Regions from separate parts of the Sinomonas terricola genome, predicted to be linked through region 1. Evidence: predicted binding sites of a transcription regulator. Region 1 holds the regulator's gene; each other region holds the start of a gene.
The links. Region 1 encodes HrcA, which represses chaperone genes, less so after heat shock. Its sites were predicted from a motif close to TTNGCACTCGNNNNNNNCGAGTGCNAA; they were not measured.

Region 1 (7,603 bases):
CATGCTAGCGCTTGGTATCGATCACGCATCACTTGGGCAACGAATCCGCCAGCCGGCCGCTCGTGCGCCGGGCCCTGTGCCAAGCTGGACAGTGCCCTGGGGTGGCGCCGGCGGGGGGTCCGCGTGCAGCCCTGCCTTTCGGGTGCCTTCGGGTACCCAGCGACCAGCCCGGAGGGAGAGCCATGTCGACGCGACACGCGAGCCCGATGCGGCGCAGCCGAGCTGCGCTCGCGGGCTGTGCCGTGGCCGTCGTCGTCGCCCTCGCCGGATGCACGGCCACGGGGCAGCCCGCCCCGACGGTCGCCGCAGGCGCGTCGGCCGCGGTCAGCACGAGCGGCCCGTCCGCGACGGTTCCGCTCGAGACCTCCCAGACATCGACGAAGTCCCCGGTCTACTGGCTCGGGCGGGCTCGAGACGGCGTGTTCCTGTACCGCGAGTTCCGCGATACACCGGGCACCGACAACCCCGTCACGAAGGCGCTGCGCCTCATGATGTCGGCCAAGCCCCTCGATGCCAACCTGTTCACGCCGTGGCAGCCCCCCAAGAAGCTGGCCGCTTCCATCTCCGGACGCAACGTCATCACGGTCGACGTCTCCTCCGACGCATTCAACAGCACGGTGGACGAGCAGACGGCCCAGCTTGCGGTCCAGCAGCTCGTCTACACGGCGACCGCCGCGGCGGCCAGCGCGGGCGTGATCGACACGGGCCAGCCCGTCCAGGTCATGCTCCTCGTCGACGGCCGGACGGACCAGCTCGCGTTCAACCGCGTTCAGCTCGGCCAGCTCATGCAGCGCGATCCTGCCATGGTCGCCTCGATGTGGATCATCGACCCCCAGGCCGGGACCGAGTCGGCGCACAGCCAGATCGCCGTCTTCGGCCGGGCGACGGCGCCGGGCGCCGAAGTCTACTGGCAGATCTCGCACGCCGACGTCAAGGGCGACAAGTCGTCGCCCTACGTGAGCGGGCACGTCTCCTCGAGCGGGGCCGACGCGACGCAGGGGCAGTTCCGCTTCAGCGTGAATCTGCCGGCCGGCAAGTACGTGCTGCGGATCTTCCCCAACGACCCCGGCACGGGCGACCCGACAAGCCTCGCGTGGGACTCGAAGGAGTTCACCGTCACCCCGTGACGGTGCGCGTCAGGTCCTGCCGGGCCAGCGGCCGAGGCGGTCGGCCGCGATCGCGAGGGCGGCGGGACCCGCCGTCGACGAGCGGAGCACGTGGGGTCCGAGGAGCGCGAGCCGTGCTCCCGCATCAATGAACCGCGCGATCTCCGCGGGCGAGATGCCGCCTTCCGGCCCAACGACGAAGAGGACCTCGCCGTCCTCGGGCGCGGCGCCGTTCTTCGCCTCGGCCGCGAATGTCTCGAGGACGGGCCCGAGCGGGGCGGTCGCGTCCTCATGGAGGACGACGGCGAGTGCGGACCGCCCGATGCGCGCGGTGAGGGCGGCGCCGTCGTGCGCTTCGTCGACGTCGGGCACCCACGCGCGCCGGGACTGCTTGGCGGCCGCCGCGACGACGGACCGCCACTTCGCTAGGGACTTCGCGGCCCTCTCGCCCTTCCAGCGCACGATCGAGCGTTCGGCCTGCCAGGGGACTACCGCGTCGACGCCGAGCTCGGTCGCCGCTTCGGCGGCGAGCTCGTCGCGATCGCCCTTCGCGAGGGCCTGCACGAGCACGAGCCGGTAGGGGGGCTTCTCCTCGCGTTCGACGGCGTCGAGCACGACGGCGAGGACGTCGCCGTCCGCGCGCGAGACCCGTCCACGGGCGCGCACCCCCCGCCCGTCCACGAGGTCGACGGGCTCACCCGGGGCGAGTCGCTTGACCGTCGCCGCGTGCCGGCCCTCGGGCCCCGTCACGGTCGCCGTAGCGCCCTCGCCGAGGCCGTCGAGTGAACCGGGCGCGACGAAGAACACGGGGTTCGACACGTCAGAGGTTCCCCAGCTTGTCGCGGAGCTTCGCGAACACTCCCCCGCCGGTTGCGACGAGCTTGCCCTCGCCGACGTGCTCGCCGCGCAGCTTCGCGAGCTGCCGGAGCAGCTCCTCCTGCTCGGCGTCGAGCTTCGTGGGCACCTCGACGTTGATGTGCACGAGCAGATCGCCGCGTCCCGAGCCCCGGAGACGTGCGACGCCGAGGTGCGGAAGCGTCACGACGTCCCCCGACTGGGTGCCCGGGCGGAGCGTGATGGACTGCTCGCCGTCGAAGGTCTCGAGTGCGAGCTCGGTGCCGAGGGCAGCCGCCGTCATGGGGACGCTCAGGGTCGCGTGGAGCTGGTCGCCGTCGCGCGTGAACGTCGCGTGGGAGGCCACCCGGATCTCGACGTACAGATCGCCCGCGGGGCCGCCCGCGGTGCCCGCCTCGCCCTGGCCGGCCAGCTGGATGCGGGTGCCCGTCGAGACGCCCGCGGGGATCTTGACCGTGAGCGAGCGGCGGCTCCGGACGCGGCCCTCGCCGTTGCACTCGTTGCACGGGCTCGGGATCTCGGTTCCGAAGCCGTTGCACGTGGGGCACGTCGCCGTCGTCATGACCTGGCCGAGGATCGAGCGGACGGCGCGCTGGATGTGCCCGCTGCCACCGCACACACTGCAGCGCACCGGCTCGGTGCCCGGCTCGCAGCACGAGCCTTCGCACCGCGTGCAGAGCACCGCCGTGTCGACCTCGATCTTCTTGTTGACGCCGAAGACCGCATCCTTGAGCTCGATGCGGACCGCGATGAGGGCATCCTGGCCGCGGCGCACGCGCGACGCCGGGCCGGCCTGGCCGGCTCCGCCGCCGAAGAACGTCTCGAAGATGTCCTGGAACGCGAATCCGGGGCCGCTGTACGAGAAGCCGTTGTCGGTGCCGTTCTCGTTTCCCGTCGTGTCGTAGATGCGGCGCTTCTCGGGGTCGGAGAGGACCTCGTACGCGTGCGTGACCGCCTTGAAGCGGTCCGCGGCCTCCTCGCCCGGGTTCACGTCGGGGTGGAGCCTGCGCGCGAGCTTCCGGTAGGCCTTCTTGATCTCCTCGCCGCTCGCGTCCGGGGACACGCCGAGGGTTTCGTAGTGGCTGCTCACTGTCTTCTTTCTCTTAGCTTCCGGCGAGGATCTTCGAGAGGTACCGGGCGACGGCGCGCACGGCCGCCATCGACGCCGGGTAGTCCATGCGGGTCGGACCGACGATGCCGATCTTCGCATCGTCGCGGCCGTAGCCCGTCGCGATGATCGATGTCTCCGAGAGGGAGTCCGCGGCCGTCTCGTGGCCGATGGCGACCGCGACCCCGCGGGCATCGCTCGCCATTTCGGACAGGAGGCGGAGCAGGACGACCTGCTCTTCGAGCGCCTCGAGCACCGGCGAGATGCTCTGCAGGAAATCGCTGTTCGACCGCGCAAGATACGCCGTGCCCGCCGTGACCATCCGGTCTTCGCGGGTCGACGCGGCGAGGGCTGCGAGGCCCGCCGCGAGCTCGGCCGCGACCGTTCGATCCTCGGGCAGGAGGGAGTCCATGGACATGGCGAGATTCGTGCCGAGCTGCGAAACGGGCTTGCCGGCAGTCGCCGCGAGGAAGCTCTGCCGCAAGAGGGCGAGGCGATCGTGGTCGAGGTCCTCGCCGACCGTCACGACGCGCTGCTCGACCGTTCCGCTGTCCGCGATGAGCACGAGCAGAACCTGCCGCGGAGCGAGTGCTACCGCTTCGATGTGGCGCACCCGGGCGCGGCCGAGCTGGGGATATTGGACGACGGCGACTTGGTTCGTGAGGTGGGACAGGAGCCTCACCGTGCGCTCGAGGACATCGTCGAGATCGTCCGCACCGTCGAGGAGCGACTGGATCGCGTGCCGTTCCGCCGGCGAGAGCGGCCGAACGTTCGTGAGCTGGTCGACGAACACGCGATAGCCCTTGTCGGTGGGGACGCGCCCGGCGCTCGTGTGGGGGGCCACGATGAGGCCTTCGTCCTCGAGCGCGGCCATGTCGTTGCGGATTGTGGCGCTTGAGACTCCCAGCCGATGGCGCTCGACGAGGGCCTTCGACCCGACCGGCTCGCGGTAGTGCACGTAGTCTTCGACGATCGCGCGGAGCACCTCGAGCTTGCGGGGTTCGTTCATTCCACCTCCTGACGGCGGCACCGACGGCGCGTGCAGGCCGTCTCGCAGGAATTGTCTTAGCACTCTCTCTGGCCAAGTGCTAGATCTATTATGCTCCCCCAGCCGAGCGCCCGCCGCGCACAGGGACACGCCGGGGCCGCCGCGCGGACGGCGCGAGCCATGGCGCGCATAGCATGGACCGGTTGCACGCGCGCTCAGGCAAGGGAGGAACGGGCCGTGATGTCCTATGACCAGTGGGGGCCTTCAGAGCTCGCCGCCCCGAAGAAGAGCGCCCTCCCGGACCTTCCCATCGAGCTGGGCATGGTACTTGAGGACTCCCAGACCGGCTGGGTCGGCGCCGTGACCCGGGTCGAGAAGTCCGGCGGCATGCACATTTTCTCGCTCGAGGACCGTCGCGGGAGGTCCCGCACGTTCGAGCTCGGCTACGGCTTCCTGCTCGAGGGCCGGCCCGTCCGGCTCACACCGCCAGCCCCCCGCGCGTCGGACGCCGTCCCGAAGCGAACGGCGTCAGGCTCGATCGCGGTGGACGGGTCTCGCGCGCGCGTGGCGCGTGCGAGCCGCATCTGGGTTGAGGGCAAGCACGACGCCGAGCTCGTCGAGAAGGTCTGGGGCGACGACCTGCGCCTCGAGGGGATCGTCGTCGAGCCGCTCCACGGCGTCGACGATCTCGCCGCCGCCGTCGCCGAGTTTGCGCCCAGCCCCCAGCGGCGCCTCGGGATCCTCGTGGACCACCTCGTGGACGGGTCGAAGGAGAGCCGCATCGCCGAGCGGGCCCTCGCCGTGCCCGGGGCGGCCGAGAACGTCCTCATCGTGGGGCATCCGTACGTCGACGTGTGGCAGGCCATCCGGCCGCAGACCCTCGGCATCCCGGCCTGGCCCGCCATCCCGCGGGGAACGGACTGGAAGACCGGGATCCTCCGCGCCTTCGGCTGGCCGCATGAGACCGCCGAGGACATCGGCCTGGGCTGGCAGAAGCTGCTCGGCGCCGTGCGGACCTACGCCGATCTCGAGCCGGCGCTCCTTGGACGTGTCGAAGAAGTCATCGACTTCCTGACTGCGTGAAGGCTTGTAGCGGACTTGGGTATTCTTGATTGAGCCCCCGAGTCCTCGAATCGTGCAAGGAAGTGCTGTGTCCCAGAACTGGCAGGATGAGCCCGAGCATCGCTCCGGGCACCTCGGGAACGTCGGCGGAACTGAGCCCTTCACCTCGAGCGAGGACCGCCAGTGGGCCACGATCGCGCACTTCGGCGGCATCCTCGGCTGCATCCCGTCGCTGCTCGTCTACCTCGCCTTCAGGAATCGGGGGCCTTTCACGGCGCAGGAGTCGAAGGAGGCGCTCAACTTCACGCTTCCGCCCACGCTCGCGGCGCTTGCCCTCAACCTGCTCGCGCTCATTCCGGTCGTAGGGAGTTTCTTCGCGGTGCTCGCGACCCTCGTGTGGCTCGCCCTCGCCATCATGTCCGTGAGCGCGGGCATCGAGGTCAACCGCGGGCAGCCGTTCCGGTACCGCTACAACCTGCGCTGGATCAAGTAGGATCCGTCAGGGCATGAGCCGGCGCACGACGGCGTCGGCGAGCAGCCTTCCCCTGAGCGTGAGCGCCAGCACGCCCCGCAGGGCCTGAGGCCCGTCGATGAGCCCGTCCGCGATGAGCCCCGCGACCTCTCGTCGGGCCTCCGGGGCGAGCGTCTCGACGGGCAGCCCCGAGGCGAGCCGCAGCTCAAGGATGATGCGCTCTTCGAGGCGCGTTCCTGCGTCGAGCGTCTCGCGTCCTGCCGCCGGCGATTCGCCCGTGGCGAGGCGCGCCGCGTAGGCGCGGGGGTGCTTGACGTTCCACCAGCGGACCCCGCCCACGTGCGAGTGCGCGCCCGGGCCGATCCCCCACCAGTCGCCGCCGCGCCAATAGGCGACGTTATGGCGGCACTCGTGCCGGGCGTCGTCGGCCGCCCCTCGCGCCCAGTTGCTCACCTCGTACCAATGGAAGCCCGCGCCCGAGAGGACCTCGTCGGCGAGCTCGTACTTCGCGGCGTGATCGTCGTCGTCCACGTCCGGGACCTGGCCGCGACGGATCTGGGCGGCGAGCTTCGTGCCCTCCTCGACGATGAGCGCATAGGCACTCACGTGGTCAGGCTCGCAGTCGAGGGCGGCGTCCAGGGACGTGCGCCAATCGTCCATGCTCTCGCCCGGCGTGCCGTAGATGAGGTCGAGGCTCACGTCGAGGCCCGCGTCGCGGGCCCACCGGACGGCCTCGGGCACGCGGCTCGGGGCATGCGTGCGGTCGAGAACCTCGAGGACATGCGGGACGGCCGACTGCATGCCGAACGAGACGCGCGTGAAGCCGGCCCCGCGGAGAGCCTGTAGCGACTCGGGCGTGACCGAGTCCGGATTCGCCTCGGTCGTGACCTCCGCGCCGGGTTCGAGACCCCACTCCCCCACGGCGGCCGCAAGGATCGCGGCGAGGTCCCCCGCCGGGAGCAGCGTCGGCGTCCCGCCGCCGAAGAAGACAGTGGACAGACGACGGCGCGCCACGCCAGAGGCGTCGAGCGCTCGGGCCGCGAGGCGCACCTCGGCGACGGCGGTCTGCGCGTACTCAGCCTGGGACGCACCCTCGCCCAATTCAGACGCCGTGTACGTGTTGAAGTCGCAGTACCCGCAGCGGACCGTGCAGAACGGGATGTGGGCGTAGAGCGAGAAGCCCCGTGCTTCGGCGCCGACGGCCGCCTGGGGCGGCAGGACGCCGTCGGCCGGTGCGGGGTCTCCTAGAGGAAGCGCGCTGGGCAACTTACTTCTTCGCCTTGTCCTTCGACTCGTCCGTCGTGAGCGCCGCGATGAACGCCTCTTGGGGGACCTCGACGCGGCCCACCATCTTCATGCGCTTCTTGCCCTCTTTCTGCTTCTCGAGGAGCTTGCGCTTGCGCGTGATGTCACCGCCGTAGCACTTCGCGAGGACGTCCTTGCGGATCGCGCGGATGTTCTCGCGCGCGATGATCCGCGAGCCGATCGCAGCCTGGATGGGCACCTCGAACTGCTGGCGCGGGATGAGTTCGCGGAGCTTCGACGTCATCATGACCCCGTACGAGTAGGCCTTGTCGCGGTGCGTGATCGCGCTGAACGCGTCGACGGTCTCGCCCTGGAGGAGGATGTCTACCTTGACGAGATCCGCGACCTGCTCGCCGTCGGCCTTCCAGTCGAGCGAGGCGTAGCCGCGCGTCTTCGACTTGAGCTGGTCGAAGAAGTCGAACACGATCTCGGCGAGCGGCATCCAGTAGCGGAGCTCGACGCGGTCCTCCGAGAGGTAGTCCATGCCCTTCATCTGGCCGCGACGGCCCTGGCAGAGCTCCATGATCGCGCCGACGAACTCGTTCGGGGACAGGATGGTCGCGGACACCATCGGCTCCCGGACTTCCTTGACCTTGCCCGTGGGGAACTCGCTCGGGTTCGTCACGGTCACGACCGAGTTGTCCTCCTTCGTCACCTCGTAGATGACGTTCGGAGCGGTGGAGATGAGGTCGAGGTTGAACTCGCGC
Region 2 (7,603 bases), on a different contig from region 1:
GGCCAGAGGACCTCGTCGACGTCACGATCTACCTCACCGATGTGGAGGACTACATGGCCCACGGGCGCGAGATCGGTCAGATCTGGCGCGAGTTGGCTGGGCGCGAGTATCCGGCGATGGCCGGCATCGGGATCACGCGCCTTTGGCAGGAGGAAGCCCTGATCGAGATCAAGGGAGTCGCCGTGATCGGCTCAGGCGGGGAAGCCTAGTCGCCGCTCGAGATGGCGAGGGCCCGTTCGGCATGCTGCCGGGCGGGTCCGGCCAGACGCTCGTGGAGCGTCCTGAACAGGTCCTGAGCCACCACGCCGTGCCAGTCCTCAGGCAGATACTCGACAGGCAACCCCGGGTCCAAGTAGGGCAGCCGCCGCCACTGGGTCAGCATCGAGACGTAGTCCGCGAAGGCGTCTGCGTGCTCCTGGGGGGAAGCAGGCTCCGCCGACGCCCAGCGCTCGCCGACTTCGCGGTGGTTCTCAACGAACTCCACGTACATCGATTCGAGTGCCTCAAGGTCCCACCACGAGGCCACGAGCTCGCGCATCGTCGGGCCCGAGCCGTCATCGGCATAGTCGGCGCGGAAGAATTCAACGTAGCCAGCCGCGCCGGCACGGCCCACCTGAGTCCTGGCCTCGGTCTCGAGAAACGCCGGCGCAATCCAGAGTCCGGGCGTGACCGCGCCGAATCCCAGACGCGTGAGGGCGCTGCGGATCTGATGGCGCAGGTTGCGCTGAGACTCTGGCACGGAGAACGCCGCGAGCAGCCACGGGTCTCCGATGCTGGCCCGGCGGGGGGAGAAGATGCGTTCGTCGCCCTCGTGGAAGATCTCTTCGAGGCCGGAGCCGAGCCGGTAGGCGGCGGCCCCGCCCACTCTCACGCTCTCGAGAACCCCGCGCTTCTTGAGCCGCGAGACCGCCGAGCGAACGCCAGCCGATTCGATGCCGAGATCGCCCAAGAGCCGCACGAGCCCCGCAACAGGCAAGGCGCCCTGGTGTTCGCGCCCATATAGGCCGAAAAGGGTCACGAGCAGTTGCTGGTTTCGAGGCGAAGCAGTAGGCGCCTTCGGCTCCCGTTCGGCCGCGATTGACATGCAGCTAGCCTAGCGGCGACCCAGGGAATCCCCTCGAACGCGCGGCCACCTTCCCCCAACCACTGGCCACCTCTCGCCCGGCGCGCGGCCACCTTCCCCCAACCACTGGCCACCTCTCGGCGGCGCGTGGCCACCTCTCGCCCGACCCGTGGCCATCTCGCGACCCAGATTGGCCGAGTCAGATTTCCCCGACGGGGAGCTTCTTCTCCGCCTGGAACTGGTCCTCGGCGCGGCCGTGCGCCCAGTAGCCCGAGAGCGAGAGGTGGTCCCGCGCGAGGCCACGCTCCTTGAACACGGCTCGGAGCTCCTTCATGGCGCCGCGCTCGCCGTGGGCGAAGACGCTCGGCGTCCCGGGGAGCCACTCGGCGGCGGCCACGGCTTCGGCGAGCACGAGGGTTTCCCCGGCCCGCTCGCCTTCGCGTGAGAGCCAGCGAAGCTCGACGCCGGTGGGCGCCGTGAGGTCGAGGGTGTCGGCGCCCGAGCCCACCTCGATGAACGCGATGCCCTTCGCGTCGTCGGGGAGGGCTTCGAGGGCGGCGGCCACGGCCGGAATGGCCGATTCGTCGGCGGCGAAGAGGTGCCAGTCTGCGTCGGGGTTGGGCGAGTAGGCGCCTCCGGGACCTGCGCACACGAGCCGGTCGCCCGGCTTCGCCGACGCCGCCCAAGGCCCGGCGATGCCCTCGTCGCCGTGCACGACGAAGTCGATCGAGAGCTCGCGGGCGTCGACGTCGAACGACCGCACGGTGTAGGTGCGGGTCACGGGCCACTGCTCGCGGGGGAGCGTCTCCTTGATCGCCGCGACGTCGACCGGTCCGTCGGACCACACGCCGTCAGGCAGCGCCGTCGGGAAGGAGATCTTCACGTACTTGTCCGTGAAGCCGTTGTCCGCGAACGCGTCGAAGCCCGGTCCGCCGGCCACCACCCGCACGAGGTGGGGTGTGAGCCACTCAGTCCGCGCCACGACGAGGTCGAGCGTGGGGCGGGGCTTCTTGGCAGGGGCCGTCGTGGTGCCTGTGGTCATGCGGCCCAGCCTACTGGCTCACGCCCAGACGATCGGCTCCGTGTCCTGTGCCCGGAGCAGTTCGTTCACCCGGCTGAACGGGCGCGACCCGAAGAATCCCCGAGAAGCACTGAGCGGCGAGGGGTGCGCGGAGCAGATGGACGGCGTCGCGCCCAAGAGGGGGAGCATAGTCTGCGCGTCCTTTCCCCACAGGATTGCGACGAGCGGGAGGCCGCGTTCGACGACGGCGCGCACCGCGGCCTCCGTGACCTCCTCCCAGCCCGCCCGCCGATGCGCCCCGGGCTGCCCGCACCGCACGGTGAGCACGCGGTTGAGGAGGAGCACTCCCTGTTCCGCCCATCCCGTGAGGTCTCCCGTGCTCGGTGCGCCGCCGACGTCGTCCGCGAGTTCGCGGAAGATGTTGGCGAGGCTCCGCGGCAGGGGTCGCACGTCGGCCGCAACTGAAAAGCTCAGGCCCATCGCGTGCCCCGGCGTCGGATACGGATCCTGGCCGACGACGAGCACTTTGACCCCGGAGAGCGGCTCGCGGAACGCGCGCAGCACCGCGGGCGGGGGAGGGAGGACGACGGCGCCGCCCGCGGCATCCGCTGCGGCCGTGCGGAGCGCGTGGCGCAGCTGCGGTTCGACTGGGGCGAGCGCGGCCGCCCACTCGGGGTGCATGAGCTCGTCGAGGGGCGCGTCCGCCATCTCCGCGAGGCGCGGTGCTTCGTCGGCTGCCGAGGGCGGGACGGCGCTCCCCGCCTCGGGGAGCTCGAAGAGGGGCTCGGCGTCCATCACGCCCCTCAGTCTCCCATGGACGATCCGACCCGCCCTGGCACGCACACAGCGGGGCACAAATGACATCAATGTAGTTCGCTCCTACACTGGTGGGAGCCGTCACGGGATCGATCCACTCGAAGGGAGCGGCCGACATTGGGCGCAGCGGAGGCACACGAGTTCGTCGAGCACCCCGAGCACCGCGCAGCCGCGCCGGGACTCACGGACCGCGAGGAGCAGATGCTCGCGCTCGAGCGCAACTGGTGGAAGTACGCCGGTGCGAAGGAACAGGCCATCCGCGAGCTCTTCGACCTCTCTGCGACTCACTACTACCAGCTCCTCAACGCCCTCATCGATACGGAGGCCGCTCTCGCCCACGATCCGATGCTCGTGAAGAGGTTGCGTAGACTTAGGTCGTCGCGGCAGCGCGCACGGACGGCTCGTCGCCTGGGCGGCAGCGCCTGAGCCTGCCGCGGTCCCCAGCACAGCATCTGACGAGGACCCACGACGATATGAGCAATTTCCCACGCGACGAATTCGACGATGTGACCGAAACGCCGCGGCGCCAAGGCGTGCACCGCGCGAAGGACAGCGTCCAGCCTCCGCGCCGCGGCGTCGCGTGGGTGATCGTCGCAGCGGCGATCGCGGTCGTCGTGGTTGCGGCGGTGCTCTTCATCGTCCCGAAGTACCTCAGCTCGACGGCGGCGAGCCCAGCGCCGGGCAGCCAGACGTCGTCGTCCGCGTCGGCGCCGAGCGCCTCCGGGTCGCCGAGCGCGACCCCGTCGGCGAGCACGACGCCGACGCCCACCCCGACTCCGACCCCCACCGCGGACCACACCCTTCAGGTGGGCGTCTATAACGCGACGACGACGTCCGGCCTCGGCAACCGGGTCGCGACGGCAGCCCGCAACGCGGGCTGGACGGTCGCGGCGATCGGCAACTGGGGCGGGTCGCAGGTCGCGTCCTCGGTCGTGTTCTATCGGGACGCGAGCCAGAAGGCCTCGGCCCAGGCGCTCGCCGCCGACCTCGGCATCGCCAACGTGCAGCAGGCCCAGCAGCTCGGCTATCCGCTCGCGGCGGTCCTCGGTCCGGGGTACGCGGGATAGTGGCCCTCGCCCTCCGACGCCCTCGCGCCGCGGCCGCCGTCGCGGCCGTGATCGCGCTCGCTCTCGCGGGATGCGGCGCCGGGGACTCGGGCAACGCGCGCCTCGCCCAGACCGAGGCCTCGGGCGACGGCGTGCTGCGCATCGGAATGCTGCTCGACAACGCGGGCGGCCAGGCGTACCTCAACGACGCCCAGCGCGCGGCCGTCGAGCTCGCGGTCCGGCAAGCGAATGCGGCGGGCGGCCACAAGGGACGGCCGATCGAGTTCATCGCGCCCACTCCCTCGACGGATACCGCCACGGCGGCGCGCCACCTCGTCGAGGCGAAGGCGGACGTCGTGATCGGGCCGACCGACTCAAGCCACGCGCCCGCGGCCATCGACGTGCTGGACAAGGCCAAGACGGTCCTCATCTCACCCGCGAATCTCGACGACACGCTCTCGTCCTACCCGAGCGGCGGCTACTACTTCCGCACCGCGCCGACCGAGTCCGCCGAAGGCGCGGCACTCGCCGCGCTCGCGAAGGCGGGCGACGCCTCGAGCGTCGCGATCCTGCGCGAGAAGGGCAGATACGGCGCGGCCATCGGCAGCGCGGCGTCGGCTGCGGCGAAGTCCACCGGCCTCGCAGAGAAGGGGAGCGGCGAATTCACGGGGCACGACGCGCGGGCTGCCGCGGCGTCGGCGCTGGCGGCCGGGGCCGACGCCGTCATCATCGTCGCCCGCGACGATCCCCAGGCGGTCCTCGCGCAGGTGCACGACGGCGGCGTGCCGGGCTCGAAGCTCGTGCTCGCGGACGCGCTCGTCGCCCCCTACGGGACGGGACTCGCGAGCAGCGCGCTCGACGGCGCCCGCGGACTGGTTCCGGGTGTCTTCCCGGCCGCGTCCTTCCAAACGGACATGCTCAAGCAGGCTCCGGGCCTGGCCGACATGACTTTCGCCGCCGAGGCGTACGACGCGGCGTCCCTTGCTATCCTCGCCGCGGCCGACGCGCAGGACGACGGCGGCACCTCGATCGCGTCGCACCTCGTCCTGGTCTCGGGCGGGGCGATCGCCCCCTCAGGGCAGAGCACCGCGCCGCAGCGGACGAAATGCACGACGCTCGCGGACTGCCTTTCGCTCGAGGCGAAGGGGACCCACGTTGACTATGACGGCCAGTCGGGGCCGATCGCGTTCGACGCGAGCGGGGACGTCACGACGGCGAATTTCACGGTCTTCAGGTACGGCGCGGAGAACACGGCACGCCCCGCGGGCACCCAGTCCGTCGCCCGCTGACCCACCGTGGCGCTTGCACTCAACCCTGCCGAGTGCTAATGATTGACCTAGCACTCCCACGGTCAGACTGCTAAGTCGAACGGGTCGCGAGTCCCGGCGCGCCGCCGTCGTCCGCGGGAGGAAGGGAACACCACGCTGAAGTGAGGCGTCAGCGGACCGGGAAGTGACCGGGAAGCAGGCGCCGGCCGTCGCGGGCGCTGCAGCGGGTGAGCTCACAACAGACCGTCCCGAAAGGACAGATTGCCGTCATGGCCAAGATCATTGCATTCGACGAGGAGGCCCGCCGCGGCCTCGAGCGCGGCCTCAACCAGCTGGCCGACGCCGTCAAGGTCACCCTCGGCCCGCGCGGCCGCAACGTCGTCCTCGAGAAGAAGTGGGGCGCCCCCACGATCACCAACGATGGCGTGTCCATCGCCAAGGAGATCGAGCTCGACGACCCGTACGAGAAGATCGGCGCGGAGCTCGTCAAGGAGGTCGCCAAGAAGACCGACGACGTCGCGGGCGATGGCACGACCACCGCTACCGTCCTCGCGCAGGCCCTCGTGAAGGAAGGCCTCCGCAACGTCGCCGCCGGCGCCGACCCGCTCTCGCTCAAGCGCGGCATCGAGAAGGCCGTCGACGCTGTCACGGCTGAGCTCCTCGAGTCCGCCAAGGAGATCGAGACCAAGGAGGAGATCGCCGCGACCGCGTCCATCTCCGCCGGCGACACCCAGATCGGCGAGCTCATCTCCGAGGCCCTCGACAAGGTGGGCAAGGAGGGTGTCATCACCGTCGAGGAGTCGAACACGTTCGGCCTTGAGCTCGAGCTCACCGAGGGCATGCGCTTCGACAAGGGTTACCTCTCGGCGTACTTCGTCACCGACGCGGAGCGCCAGGAGACGGTCCTCGAGGACCCGTACATCCTCATCGTCAACTCCAAGATCGGCTCCGTGAAGGACCTCGTCGCGGTCCTCGAGCGCGTCATGCAGGCCAACAAGCCGCTCCTCATCATCGCCGAGGACGTGGAGGGCGAGGCTCTGGCCACGCTCATCGTCAACAAGCTCAAGGGCACGTTCAAGTCCGTCGCCGTCAAGGCCCCGGGCTTCGGCGACCGCCGCAAGGCCATGCTCACCGACATCGCGATCCTCACGGGTGGCCAGGTCATCGCCGAAGAGGTTGGCCTCAAGCTCGAGAACGCGACGCTCGACCTCCTGGGCAAGGCTCGCAAGGTCGTCGTGACGAAGGACGAGACCACGATCGTCGAGGGTGCAGGCGACGCCGAGCAGATCGCCGGCCGCGTCTCGCAGATCCGCGCCGAGATCGAGAACTCCGACTCGGACTACGACCGCGAGAAGCTCCAGGAGCGCCTCGCCAAGCTCGCCGGCGGCGTGGCCGTCATCAAGGCGGGCGCGGCCACCGAGGTCGAGCTCAAGGAGCGCAAGCACCGCATCGAGGACGCCGTCCGCAACGCCAAGGCTGCGGTTGAGGAAGGCATCGTCGCCGGTGGTGGCGTGGCCCTCATCCAGGCCGGCGCCAAGGCGTTCGCGAACCTCACGCTCGAGGGCGACGAGGCCACGGGTGCCAACATCGTGAAGATCGCGATCGAGGCTCCGCTCAAGCAGATCGCGTTCAACGCCGGCCTCGAGCCGGGCGTCGTCGCCGACAAGGTCCGCGGCCTGCCTGCGGGCCACGGCCTCAACGCTGCCACGGGCGTCTACGAGGACCTCCTCGCCGCCGGTGTCAACGACCCGGTCAAGGTCACGCGCTCTGCCCTGCAGAACGCCGCCTCGATCGCCGGCCTCTTCCTCACGACCGAGGCCGTCGTCGCCGACAAGCCCGAGAAGGCCGCTCCGGCCGGCCCGGGTGCCGACGACATGGGCGGCATGGGCGGCTTCTGATCTAGGAGCCGCTGGCGGCCGTCCGGCAAACGCTCGACGGTTCGCCTGACGTAAACGCACGACGGCGGGGTTCCCACTTCGGTGGAGGCCCCGCCGTTCGCGTGCGTGGTGCGAGGGATCGGTGCTCACGCCTCGGGCGTGCCCTGGTGGAACCGGATTCGCCAGCGGCCGTCGGTGCGCTGCCACAGGGAGCAGCGCAGGCACGATCCCTCGGCGCTCTCCGTCCGGTAGAGGACTTGGATGAGGTCAGGCCCGAGCGGCGTCGCTTCGACGAGCTCGAAGGCGACGTTGAGTTCGGGCTCCTGGACGAGCGCGTCCACGATCTCGTCGCGATCCCACAGGCGTCCTGACTGGCCGATCTCGCGGTACTCGGGATGCAGGAGATACGCTAGTTGGCCGAAGTCTCCGCGGGTCTCCGGCTCGAGGAGTTCCTGTTCGAGCTCGACGACGGCCTCGATATCCGCCCGGCCCGGCATGGCGAGGTGGCCGTC
Region 3 (7,603 bases), on a different contig from region 1:
CGAGGAGGAGCTTGCGGAGCTCGTCCGGCGTCACGGCCATGCCGCGCTTCTTGATGTCGAGCGTGCTGATGCCCTCGTCGCGGACCCATTGGCGCAGTGCGCGGACGTTGTAGTGCCGCACCTCGAGCACGCGGTAGGCCCGGGCGAATGGCGTCTGGGCGAGCCTTGGGGCGCAGATGTACGCGATGTGCGGGTCCACGAGGTGGCCGCCGAGCCGGTCGGCGAGCTCCGCGACCAGCCCGGCCCGGATCACTGCGCCGTCCGGCTCGTACAGGAAGCCCTCGAGGGGACCCACTGAGGCGACGGTTCCGCCGTCGAAGTCGGTCTCGGCCACGAGCTCGGACGCGGAGTCCCCCGCGATGACGAGCGCCGCCCGGCGGACGCTCGGACGCTTGAGCGCGTTGAAGTACAGCGCGACCTCCGCGACGTCGCCGTCGACCGAGACCCACTGTGCCTCGCACGAGTCGGGAACCGAGTCGTGGGGGAGCCCCGGGCCGAGCTTGACGCCCACGGGCAGGCCGCGATCCGCGAGGTCCGAGGCGAAGCTGAGCGGCGGCGAGAACTCCTCCGGATCCCACAGGCGCGTGGTGCCGGACGTCGTCGTCGTCCGCCGCGCGGGGTCGAGCCAGACGGCGTCGATCCCCTCCAAGGGGACTGACTGCGCGTCCGCGTGGACCACGCGGACGTGCGGGAACGGCATGAGGTTCACGGTCGCGCACGCGGCGGTCGTCTCGTCGAGCTCAACGGCGGTGACGTCGAGATCGAGCGAGGCCATAGCCATCGCGTCGGATCCAAGCCCGCAGCCCAGATCGGCCACGCGCTGCACTCCGGCATCCACGAAGCGGCGCGCGTGCCGCGCCGCGACGTTGAGCCGCGTGGCCTGCTCGAGGCCAGCGCGGGTGAAGAGCATGTGGCGGGAGAACTCGCCGAATTTCGTCTCGGCCCTGAGCCGGAGCCTCGCCTGGCTCAGGACGGCGGAGACGAGTTCGGGCGCATGCCCCGCCTTGCGAAGCCGGGCCGAGATGGCGAGCGCGTCTTCCTCTCGGTAGGGGCCGAGCGAGTTGAGGAGGGCCCAGCCTTCCGCCGTGAGCAGCGGCGCGAGCTGCTCGGCCTGATGATCTGGGGGCATGGATCAAGCCTAGTTCAGCGCGCGCTCCGCCAAGCCGGATAAGGTTGACGCATGGAGACGACGCCTGCAGACGCCTCGACCGGAGCCGGCCACGGCGGACTTGACCGCTTCGCGCGGCCCGCCCTCATCGCCGGGATCGTCCTCGTGGTGCTGGCTGCGGTCCTCCTCGTCGTCGTGATCGGCCTCGATGCCTTCACCGCGACCGTCTATTCCGTGGGTGGCAAGAGCATCAACGACCAGACCGCCGAGGCGCAGGCCCTTCGGGACCAGTACCTCGGCAGCAAGATCCTGGCGATCATTGGGCTCGTGATCGGCGGCCTCGCGCTCGTGGGCTCGCTCGTGGTCATGTACCTCCACCGCGGCCGCGGCAATGGCAACGACGACGGCGACGATCTGAGCTTCGACGAGCTCGCCGGCGAGTGAGGCCGGGCCGCGTACGCCGACACAGCCTGGCGCCAGCGGCAGCGAACGTGTCGCGCGCTGGCACTCGCCTTGACCGAGTGCCAGTTGACCGGGATACCCGTCGCTCAATAGAGTCATGGGTAGCACTCGCCCTGTGCGAGTGCTAATTGTCCAGGCACGCTCCCGGCACCCGCGACGACGGTTGCATGCCCGGCTCCCATTTCTGTGACCCGTTCATGAAAAGGAGAGATCCGTGTCGGTCTCCATCAAGCCTCTCGAGGACCGTATTGTCGTCAAGCCGCTCGAAGCAGAGCAGACCACTGCTTCGGGCCTCGTGATCCCGGACACCGCCAAGGAGAAGCCGCAGGAGGGCGAAGTTGTCGCCGTCGGCCCCGGCCGCGTTGACGACAACGGCAACCGCGTTCCGGTCGACGTCACCGTCGGCGACGTCGTCCTCTACTCGAAGTACGGCGGCACCGAGGTCAAGACGGGCGGTGCCGAGTACCTCGTGCTCTCGGCCCGCGACGTCCTCGCGATCGTCGTCAAGTAGTCCCTGCCGAGCAGGACTCATCGCTGCGTGCACCCCGGCCCCGCGGCCGGGGTGCACGCGGTGAAGCGACCTGAGTCAAGGAGAAGCGAATGGCAAAGCAGCTCGCATTCAACGATGACGCCCGCAAGGCCCTCGAGGCCGGCGTCGACAAGCTCGCCGACACTGTCAAGGTGACGCTCGGCCCCCGCGGCCGCAACGTCGTCCTCGACAAGAAGTGGGGCGCGCCGACCATCACGAACGACGGCGTGACGATCGCCCGCGAGGTCGAGCTCGAGGACCCGTACGAGAACCTCGGCGCCCAGCTCGCGAAGGAAGTCGCGACCAAGACGAACGACGTCGCGGGCGACGGCACGACGACGGCGACCGTCCTCGCCCAGGCGCTCGTCAAGGAAGGCCTGCGCAACGTGGCCGCGGGCGCGGCCCCGGGCCAGATCAAGCTCGGCATCGAGGCGGCCGTCGAGGCCGTCGCGATCCGTCTCGGCGAGAACGCGCAGGAGGTCACGGGCCGGCAGGTCGCCAACGTGGCGGCGATCTCGGCCCAGTCGGATGAGATCGGCGAGCTCCTCGCCGAGGCGTTCGACAAGGTCGGCCAGGACGGCGTCATCACGATCGAGGAGTCCTCGACGACGCAGACCGAGCTCGTCCTCACGGAGGGCATGCAGTTCGACAAGGGCTACCTGTCCCCGTACTTCGTGACGGACGCGGAGCGCCAGGAGGCTGTCCTCGAGGATGCGCTCATCCTCATCCACCAGGGCAAGATCTCCTCGCTCCAGGACTTCCTCCCGCTCCTCGAGAAGACGCTCCAGGCCTCGAAGCCGCTCTTCATCATCGCGGAGGACGTCGAGGGCGAGGCCCTGTCGACGCTCATCGTCAACAAGATCCGCGGCACGCTCAACGCCGTCGCGGTCAAGGCGCCGGGCTTCGGCGACCGCCGCAAGGCCATGCTCCAGGACATCGCGACGCTCACCGGCGCCCAGGTCATCTCGCCCGAGGTCGGCCTGAGCCTCGACCAGGTGGGTCTTGAGCAGCTCGGCTCGGCGCGCCGGATCACGATCACGAAGGACACGACGACGATCGTCGACGGCGCCGGTTCGGCCGACGACGTCGCCGCGCGCGTCGCGCAGCTCCGTGCCGAGCTCACGCGCACCGACTCCGACTGGGACCGCGAGAAGCTCCAGGAGCGTCTCGCGAAGCTCGCGGGCGGCATCGGCGTGATCAAGGTCGGTGCGGCCACCGAGGTCGAGCTCAAGGAGAAGAAGCACCGCATCGAGGACGCTGTCTCCGCGACGCGCGCTGCCCTCGAGGAGGGCATCGTGGCGGGCGGCGGCTCGGCACTCGTCCACGCGGTGCGCATTCTCGATGAGAACGAGGACATTCTCGGACTCGAGGGAGACATTGCGGTGGGCGCGAACATCGTTCGCCGCGCCCTCATCCAGCCGCTGCGCTGGATCGCCCACAACGCGGGCTTCGACGGCTACGTCGTCGCGGCGCGCGTCGCCGAGGGCGAGGTCAACCACGGCTTCAACGCGAAGTCGGGCCAGTACGAGGACCTCATCGCGGCGGGCGTCATCGACCCGGTCAAGGTGACCCGTTCGGCGCTGCGCAACGCGGCGTCGATCGCGGCGCTCGTCCTCACCACCGAGACGCTCGTGGCGGACAAGCCGGCTGCCGACGAGCACGCGGGCCACAGCCACTAGGCACCACCCGCGATCCTCGCGAAGAAGGCCGCCCCACTCGGTTGGGGCGGCCTTCCGTGCGTCTGGGCCGCGGCCGCGCCGTCTGGTTTGCGCCTTGGGGGCCCGCGCCCGATTCACACCGGGAGGACATGGCCTTCACAAGTTCCGCACAGGCTCGAACGAGGGAATGGTGAGGCGACGTCTTCCTCATGATCTCGGCTTTCCTCATGACAGGGCAGTTCGTGGCACGCCACCGGCGGGGCGAGCGGACGAGGCTCGTGAAGCATTGGCGCCACGTCTTTCGCCGGCTCATGCCCGCGACATCTCGTACGGGCTCTATCTCTGGCACTGGCCTGTGCTCGTCATCGCCCTCACATGGCGGGACAGGGATCGCGCGGGGTGGCTCCTAGGAACGACGGCGATCCTCCTCGCGCTCGCCCTCGCGTACGCGACCATCCGGTTCGTGGACCGGCCGTGGCGCGCGTGGAGCTGGCCCGAGGCCCGGCTGTGCAACGGAGTCGCGGGCGTGGCCCTGTGCGCCAAGCCGCGGCGTCGAGCGTGCCCGGCGCGGAGGATCCCCTCGCGGCCTTCGCGGCGCAGCATCCGGATCATTTCGCGGCGATCGACATGACGGACCTCATCTGCCCCGGCGGAGTGTGCAGCGGCGTCATCGGCAACACGTACGTCAACATCGACGACAAGCACCTGACACGGACCTACGCGGCATCGATGTCCTCGAGCCTCGGAGAAAGGCTGTTCGCGGCCACGGGGTGGACCGGCCAAGCTGCGTGACACGCAAGCCGGTGTGGGCTTCGTCACCGTGGGGGCGCTCGGGAATGCCCGCCAGGCCGGCGCAAGTTTAGGATAGAGAAACCGCAGCAGACCATGCCCGTAAGCACTGGCTGGTCATCAGCACTTCCCGTCAGTTCGCGCCGCATCCCCCAAAGGCGCACGGCCAAGGAGCACTCATGACCACCGCCCCTGAGCACGACCCGTTCGGCTTCCTGGGACTCACCTATGACGACGTCCTCCTGCTGCCCGGGCAGACCGACGTGATCCCCTCGGAGGCAGACACGTCCACGCGTCTCTCGCGCCGCATCCGCCTCGGGATCCCCATCCTCTCCGCCGCGATGGACACGGTCACGGAGGCCCGCATGGCCATCAGCCTCGCCCGCCAGGGCGGCATCGGGATCCTGCACCGCAACCTCTCGATCCAGGATCAGGCCGAGCAAGTCGACCAGGTCAAGCGCAGCGAGTCCGGCATGATCACGCGCCCGGTCACGGTCGGCCCCGACGCGACGCTCAAGGAGCTCGACGATCTGTGCGCGCACTACCGCGTCTCGGGCCTCCCGGTCGTCGACGCGAGCCGGCGCCTGCTCGGCATCATCACGAACCGCGATATCCGGTTCGTCCCCCACGAGGAGTTCGCGACCCGCAAAGTCCACGAGGTCATGACCCCCATGCCGCTCGTCACGGCGAAGGTCGGGGTGCCCCGCGACGAGGTCATCGGGCTCCTCGGGAAGCACCGCATCGAGAAGCTCCCGCTCGTCGACGACGAGGGCATCCTGCAGGGCCTCATCACCGTCAAGGACTTCGAGAAGGCGGACCAGTACCCGAACGCGACGAAGGACGACGCCGGGCGCCTCCGCGTGGGCGTAGCCGTCGGCTTCTTCGGCGACGGCTACGAGCGCGCGATGGCCATGGTCGAGGCCGGTGTCGACGTCCTCGTCGTCGACACCGCGAACGGCCACAGCCAGGGCGTGCTCGACATGATCGCGCGGCTCAAGAAGGATCCCGCCGCTGCTCATGTCGACGTCATCGGCGGTCAGGCCGCGACGCGCGCGGGCGCCCAGGCGCTCATCGACGCGGGCGCGGACGCGATCAAGGTCGGCGTCGGCCCGGGCTCGATCTGCACGACGCGCGTCGTGGCGGGCGTGGGCGTCCCGCAGGTCACCGCGATCTACGAGTCCGCGAAGGCCGCCATTCCGGCGGGCGTCCCCGTGATCGCCGACGGCGGCCTCCAGTACTCGGGAGACATCGGCAAGGCGATCGTCGCCGGCGCGGATTCCGTCATGCTCGGCTCGCTCCTCGCCGGCACGGCGGAGGCGCCGGGCGATGTGGTGTTCATGAACGGCAAGCAGTTCAAGTCGTACCGCGGCATGGGCTCGCTTGGGGCGATGCAGACGCGCGGCAAGAACACCTCGTACTCGAAGGACCGCTACTTCCAGGCGGATGTCCCGAGCGACGAGAAGCTCATCCCCGAGGGGATCGAGGGCCAGGTCGCCTACCGTGGGCCGCTTTCCGCCGTCGCCCATCAGCTCATCGGCGGCCTGCGCCAGACGATGTTCTACGTCGGCGCGCACACGATCGACGAGCTCAAGGCGAAGGGCAAGTTCGTCCGCATCACGTCGGCTGGCCTCAAGGAGAGCCACCCGCACGACATCATGATCACGGCGGAGGCTCCGAACTACCGCAAGTAAGCGGTTGCAGTCGTTCCTGCCGCGAAGGCCTCTGTCCGGACACCCGGACAGGGGCCTTCTGTTTCTCCGCCGAGGGACGCGGGGAGTGGCCCGTGCTTGCGCCCTCCGAGACGTGGGGGAGGCACATGATTCGCTAAGGTAGAGGCCGTGACCTACGAGATCGAAATCGGCCGCGGCAAGCGCGGGCGGCGCGCCTACTCCCTCGATGACATCGCGATCGTCCCCAACCGGCGGACCCGCGACCCCCACGACGTCTCGGTCTCGTGGCAGATCGACGCGTACCGCTTTGAGATGCCGGTCATCGCCGCTCCCATGGATTCGGTCATGTCCCCGGCCACCGCGGTCGAGCTCGGCCGCCTCGGGGGCCTCGGAGTCCTCGACCTCGAGGGCCTGTGGACGCGCTACGAGGATCCCGAGCCGGTCCTTGCGGAGATCGCCGCGCTTGAAGGGGAGCCTTCGGATCCGGCTGTCACGAGGCGCCTGCAGGAGCTCTACACGAAGCCCGTCGACCCCGAGCTCATCACGTCGCGCCTCGCGGAGATCCGCGCGTCGGGCGTCACAGTGGCCGGCGCGCTGACGCCGTCGGGCACGGTGCAGCACTACAAGACGGTCATCGCCGCGGGCGTCGACCTGTTCGTCATCCGCGGCACGACGGTTTCGGCCGAGCACGTCTCGAAGAACCAGGAGCCGCTCAACCTCAAGAAGTTCATCTATGAGCTCGACGTCCCGGTCATCGTGGGCGGCGCGGCCGGCTACACGCCCGCGCTGCACCTCATGCGGACGGGCGCGGCTGGCGTTCTCGTGGGCTTCGGCGGGGGAGCGACGACGACGACGCGGCGCGCCCTGGGCATCCATTCTCCCCTCGCGTCGGCGATCAGCGACGTCGCCGCGGCGCGCCGGGATTACATGGACGAGTCCGGGGGCCGCTACGTCCACGTCATCGCCGACGGCGGCATGGGCACCTCGGGCGCGATCATCAAGGCCATCGCGATGGGAGCGGACGCCGTCATGCTCGGTTCCGCGCTGGCCCGCGCGGAGGAGGCGCCGGGCCGAGGCTGGCATTGGGGCGCCGAAGCGCACCATCCCGAGACCCCGCGCGGCGAGCGCGTCAACGTCGGCACGGTCGGGCCGATGGGGGAGGTCCTCTTCGGCCCTGGGCATCACCCGGACGGCACGTCGAACCTCGTGGGGATGCTGCGGCGTTCGATGGCTACGAGCGGCTATTCGGACCTCAAGGAGTTCCAGCGGGTCGACGTCGTGGTGTCGCCGTACGCGGGCCAGTAGGCGCTTGACGGCCTGCCTAGACTCCAAACAGTAACCATGGTCGCGGGGGCTGATCTGAGGGGGAGGGGCATGTCCGGAAGCT

Region 2: a site for HrcA is predicted at 5,283-5,309, ahead of groL (chaperonin GroEL). Genes of this name have one in related genera too.
Region 3: a site for HrcA is predicted at 1,610-1,636, ahead of groES (co-chaperone GroES). Genes of this name have one in related genera too.

Annotation. Positions count from the first base shown of each region.
Region 1 covers NZ_JAYGGQ010000008.1:25,937-33,539, forward strand. Annotated here, with positions in the region: gene SPF06_RS11380 (PhoH family protein) at 1-3, opposite strand, end outside; gene SPF06_RS11385 (GerMN domain-containing protein) at 183-1,127, shown strand; gene SPF06_RS11390 (16S rRNA (uracil(1498)-N(3))-methyltransferase) at 1,137-1,925, opposite strand; gene dnaJ (molecular chaperone DnaJ) at 1,927-3,051, opposite strand; gene hrcA (heat-inducible transcriptional repressor HrcA) at 3,065-4,078, opposite strand; gene SPF06_RS11405 (DUF3097 domain-containing protein) at 4,298-5,140, shown strand; gene SPF06_RS11410 (DUF4870 domain-containing protein) at 5,208-5,612, shown strand; gene hemW (radical SAM family heme chaperone HemW) at 5,619-6,857, opposite strand; gene lepA (translation elongation factor 4) at 6,859-7,603, opposite strand, start outside.
Region 2 covers NZ_JAYGGQ010000002.1:201,063-208,665, reverse strand. Annotated here, with positions in the region: gene SPF06_RS05595 (RidA family protein) at 1-209, shown strand, start outside; gene SPF06_RS05590 (PaaX family transcriptional regulator) at 206-1,084, opposite strand; gene SPF06_RS05585 (siderophore-interacting protein) at 1,263-2,105, opposite strand; gene SPF06_RS05580 (uracil-DNA glycosylase) at 2,124-2,879, opposite strand; gene SPF06_RS05575 (DUF3263 domain-containing protein) at 3,018-3,326, shown strand; gene SPF06_RS05570 (LytR C-terminal domain-containing protein) at 3,374-3,967, shown strand; gene SPF06_RS05565 (ABC transporter substrate-binding protein) at 3,967-5,235, shown strand; gene groL (chaperonin GroEL) at 5,484-7,112, shown strand; gene SPF06_RS05555 (ribonuclease HI family protein) at 7,238-7,603, opposite strand, start outside.
Region 3 covers NZ_JAYGGQ010000001.1:260,126-267,728, reverse strand. Annotated here, with positions in the region: gene SPF06_RS01350 (class I SAM-dependent methyltransferase) at 1-1,129, opposite strand, end outside; gene SPF06_RS01345 (hypothetical protein) at 1,181-1,552, shown strand; gene groES (co-chaperone GroES) at 1,785-2,081, shown strand; gene groL (chaperonin GroEL) at 2,171-3,778, shown strand; gene SPF06_RS22045 (calponin homology domain-containing protein) at 4,292-4,549, shown strand; gene guaB (IMP dehydrogenase) at 4,726-6,237, shown strand; gene SPF06_RS01320 (GuaB3 family IMP dehydrogenase-related protein) at 6,385-7,521, shown strand; gene SPF06_RS01315 (glycerol-3-phosphate dehydrogenase/oxidase) at 7,591-7,603, shown strand, end outside.